DNA from 2 places in the Enterobacter dykesii genome. Region 2 is predicted to be linked to the other one. Evidence: predicted binding sites of a transcription regulator. Region 2 holds the regulator's gene; the other holds the start of a gene.
What was found. The regulator PhoB, encoded in region 2, activates phosphate uptake and scavenging genes when phosphate is short. The targets are predictions, from matches to a motif close to CTGTCATAAAACTGNCNNAT.

Region 1: the regulator PhoB is predicted to act here: its motif matches at 819-838, upstream of pstS (phosphate ABC transporter substrate-binding protein PstS).

The regions. Positions count from the first base shown of each region.
Region 1 is NZ_CP126604.1:4,538,467-4,540,672, reverse strand. It holds gene pstS (phosphate ABC transporter substrate-binding protein PstS) at 1-732, opposite strand, end outside; gene glmS (glutamine--fructose-6-phosphate transaminase (isomerizing)) at 1,053-2,206, opposite strand, start outside.
Region 2 is NZ_CP126604.1:939,969-942,174, forward strand. It holds gene sbcD (exonuclease subunit SbcD) at 1-676, opposite strand, end outside; gene phoB (phosphate response regulator transcription factor PhoB) at 864-1,553, shown strand; gene phoR (phosphate regulon sensor histidine kinase PhoR) at 1,575-2,206, shown strand, end outside.

The DNA.
Region 1 (2,206 bases), 960 kb from region 2:
TGGGCTAACCGGTTTGCCGTCGGCTGAAACCAGTTTGGTGTAGGACAGGTTGTTCTGCTTAGCGTACGCATACTCTACGTAACCAATTGAGCCAGGCAGACGCTGTACGAACGCGGCGATACCGTCGTTACCTTTACCGCCCAGACCGGTTGGCCAGTTAACGGTAGAGCCGGAGCCGACTTTAGATTTCCACTCTTCGTTCACTTTTGCCAGGTAGCTGGTGAACACGAAAGAGGTACCGGAACCATCCGCGCGGCGAACCACGGCGATGTTTTGAGAAGGCAGCTTCAGGCCTGGGTTGAGTTTAGCGATCGCTTCGTCATCCCATTTTTTGATTTTGCCCAGGTAGATGTCACCCAGCGTTTTGCCATCCAGCACCAGCTCACCCGACTTCACGCCCGGCAGGTTGATGGCCAGGACCACGCCACCGATCACGGTCGGGAACTGGAACAGGCCTTCCTGAGCCAGCTTGTCATCAGACAGCGGAGCGTCAGATGCACCGAAATCAACGGTGTTCGCGGTAATTTGTTTAACGCCACCGGAGGAGCCGATACCCTGATAGTTAACCTTGTTACCGGTTTCTTTCTGGTAGGTATCCGCCCATTTGGCATACACCGGCGCAGGGAAGGTTGCACCAGCGCCAGTCAGGCTTGCTTCTGCAAATACAGAGAACGCGCTCAGAGATAAGGTCGCGGCGACAACAGTTGCGACAGTGGTACGCATAACTTTCATAATGTCTCCTGCAAGATTTCGTAAATCGTTGTTTAGTGGCTACGATGAGCAAAATAGGACAAACAGGTGACAGATAAATGTACGAATTATGACAGTTTTATGACAACGTAAATTTCACTTAAAATTACGCAAAAGAAAGTTTATTTTTCATCAATTTAGCCGGTTTTATGACAAGACGTTTTCAGAAATATTTTCTTTATGTGACACTGAAAAAAGTAGCTGAAGATGACAAATTGTCATTATTAAAAACGAGAAAGGATTGATTAAAAACAAGCCGGGCAGGATAAAAAAGCTCCACCCGAAGGTGGAGCCTGAAGGGATTATTCTACGGTAACCGATTTCGCCAGGTTACGCGGCTGGTCAACGTCGGTGCCTTTGATCAGCGCAACGTGATAGGCCAGCAGCTGCAGCGGAACGGTGTAGAAGATTGGTGCAATCACCTCTTCCACATGCGGCATCTCGATGATGTGCATGTTGTCGTTGCTGACAAAACCGGCATCTTTGTCGGCGAAGACGTACAGAACACCGCCGCGGGCGCGCACTTCTTCGATATTAGACTTCAGTTTTTCCAGCAGTTCGTTGTTTGGTGCCACAACGATAACCGGCATATCCGCGTCAATCAGCGCCAGCGGGCCGTGCTTCAGCTCGCCAGCCGCATAGGCTTCAGCGTGAATGTAGGAGATCTCTTTCAGCTTCAGCGCGCCTTCCAGCGCAATCGGATACTGATCGCCACGACCCAGGAACAGGGCGTGATGTTTGTCAGAGAAATCTTCCGCCAGGGCTTCAATGCGTTTGTCCTGAGACAGCATCTGCTCAATACGGCTCGGCAGCGCCTGCAGGCCGTGAACGATGTCGTGCTCAACGGAAGCATCTTCGCCTTTCAGACGCGCCAGCTTCGCCACCAGCATCAGCAGAACGGTCAGCTGAGTGGTAAACGCTTTGGTGGAGGCCACGCCGATTTCTGTACCCGCTTTGGTCATCAGCGCCAGATCGGACTCACGCACCAGCGATGAGCCAGGAACGTTACAGATAGCCAGAGAGCCCAGGTAACCCAGCTCTTTAGACAGACGCAGCGCTGCCAGGGTATCCGCCGTTTCACCAGACTGGGAAAGGGTGATCATCAGGCTGTTACGACGCACCGCGGATTTGCGATAGCGGAATTCAGACGCGATTTCCACATCGCACGGCACGCCCGCCAGGGATTCAAACCAGTAGCGAGAAACCATACCGGAGTTGTAGGAGGTGCCGCAGGCCACGATCTGAATATGCTCAACCTTGCCGAGCAGTTCGTTCGCGTTTGCGCCCAGCTCGCTCAGATCCACTTCACCGTGGCTGATGCGCCCGGTCAGGGTGTTTTTGATGGCGTTTGGCTGCTCGTAAATCTCTTTCTGCATGTAGTGACGATAAGCGCCTTTGTCGCCCGCGTCGTACTGCAGATTCGATTCGATCTCCTGACGTTTCACCTGCTCGCCTT
Region 2 (2,206 bases):
CCCGGTGAATGTGTCCGAGCGCAATGTAGTCGGCTGGCGGGAAGTTCTGCGCCGGAAAGGCGTCCAGCGTGCCGATATAGATCTCACGTACGGCGTCACTTTTACTTGCCCCGACGGTGGTGAGATGCCCGGTCGCAATCACCGGAATCGGCTGGTCGCCGCGCAGGGCGCAGGCATCGGCGTGCTGCTGGTGATAATAGTCGGTGATGGCCTGCAGGAGATGCTGCTGCTTTTCCGCGCCCGACAGCCCCGCCTGGCTTTGCACGATGTCGCGCGGTCGTAAAAAGGGAATGGGGCACAGCACCGCCCCCGGCGTGCCGTCGCGTTTTTTCAGGATCTGCGGGGCGTGCCCGGCGCTGGCGACCACAGTGGTATTGAGAAATGCCAGGATGTCGCGGGATTCATTGAGCGTCGCGACGGAATCATGGTTGCCGGCGACAATCACCAGATGACAGCCGGTTTGCTGCAAATTCACCACGAAGCGGTTGTACAGTTCACGCGCATAGCTGGGGGGCGAGCCGGTATCAAAGATGTCACCCGCCACAATAATCGCGTCCACCTCGTGCGTCCGGGCCGTTTCCAGCAGCCAGTTCAGGAACGCTTCATGTTCAGCCGCACGGCTTTTGCTGTAAAAATTTTGACCCAGATGCCAGTCCGAGGTGTGAAGTATGCGCATAGCTGATCCGTGGCAAAAAAGAGAAAGCAGGATTATAAACGTTCAGAGACGGGAAAATAACCGCTGTAATAAAACAACGGTTTGCCCGTTATCGTGGTACTGTTTTTCATAAATCTGTCATAAATCTGACGCATAATGGCGCCGAATTACAAACTTGTAACGTAAATAAGATAAGACAGGGCAAAGTATGGCGAGACGTATTCTGGTCGTAGAAGATGAAGCTCCAATTCGTGAAATGGTGTGCTTCGTGCTCGAGCAAAACGGCTTCCAGCCGGTTGAAGCGGAAGATTATGACAGCGCAGTGAACCAGCTGAATGAACCCTGGCCCGATCTGATTCTGCTGGACTGGATGTTGCCCGGCGGCTCCGGACTGCAGTTTATCAAACACCTGAAGCGTGAGGCGCTGACCCGCGACATCCCGGTTGTGATGCTCACGGCGCGCGGAGAAGAAGAGGATCGCGTGCGCGGTCTGGAGACCGGCGCGGACGATTACATTACTAAACCGTTCTCCCCAAAAGAGCTGGTTGCCCGCATTAAAGCCGTGATGCGCCGTATTTCGCCGATGGCGGTGGAAGAGGTGATAGAGATGCAGGGGCTGAGCCTTGATCCCACCTCACACCGCGTGATGACCGGTGAAAATCCCCTCGACATGGGGCCTACCGAATTTAAACTACTGCACTTCTTTATGACCCACCCGGAACGCGTGTACAGCCGCGAGCAGTTGCTGAATAACGTCTGGGGAACTAACGTGTATGTCGAAGACCGGACGGTTGACGTACATATTCGCCGCCTGCGAAAAGCGCTGGAACTGAGCGGCCACGATCGCATGGTGCAGACGGTCCGCGGCACGGGTTATCGTTTTTCTACCCGTTTCTGAACAATGACAGGAGTGTGACGCGTGCTGGAACGTCTGTCATGGAAAAGGCTCGTCTTTGAACTGATCTTATGCTGTATTCCGGCCTTCATTCTGGGGGCCTTTCTTGGACACCTGCCGTGGTTTCTGCTGGCGTCGGTCACCGGGCTGCTGATCTGGCATTTCTGGAACCTGCTGCGCCTCTCCTGGTGGCTGTGGGTTGACCGAAGTATGACGCCGCCGCCGGGAAGCGGCAGCTGGGAGCCGCTGCTGTACGGTCTGCATCAGATGCAGATGCGTAATAAAAAGCGCCGCCGCGAGCTGGGGAGCCTGATTAAGCGTTTTCGCAGCGGCGCAGAGTCGCTGCCGGATGCCGTGATTCTGACGACCGAAGAAGGGACCATCTTCTGGTGTAACGGCCTGGCGCAACAGCTGCTGGGCCTGCGCTGGCCCGACGACAATGGCCAGAATATCCTCAACCTTCTGCGCTATCCCGAGTTCACGCTGTATCTGAAAAAGCGTGATTTTACCCGTCCGCACAATCTGAAGCTCAATAATGGTCGCCATCTGGAAATCCGCGTGATGCCCTACAGCGATAAGCAGTGGCTGATGGTGGCGCGCGATGTCACCCAGATGTACCAGTTGGAAGGGGCGCGTCGCAACTTCTTCGCCAACGT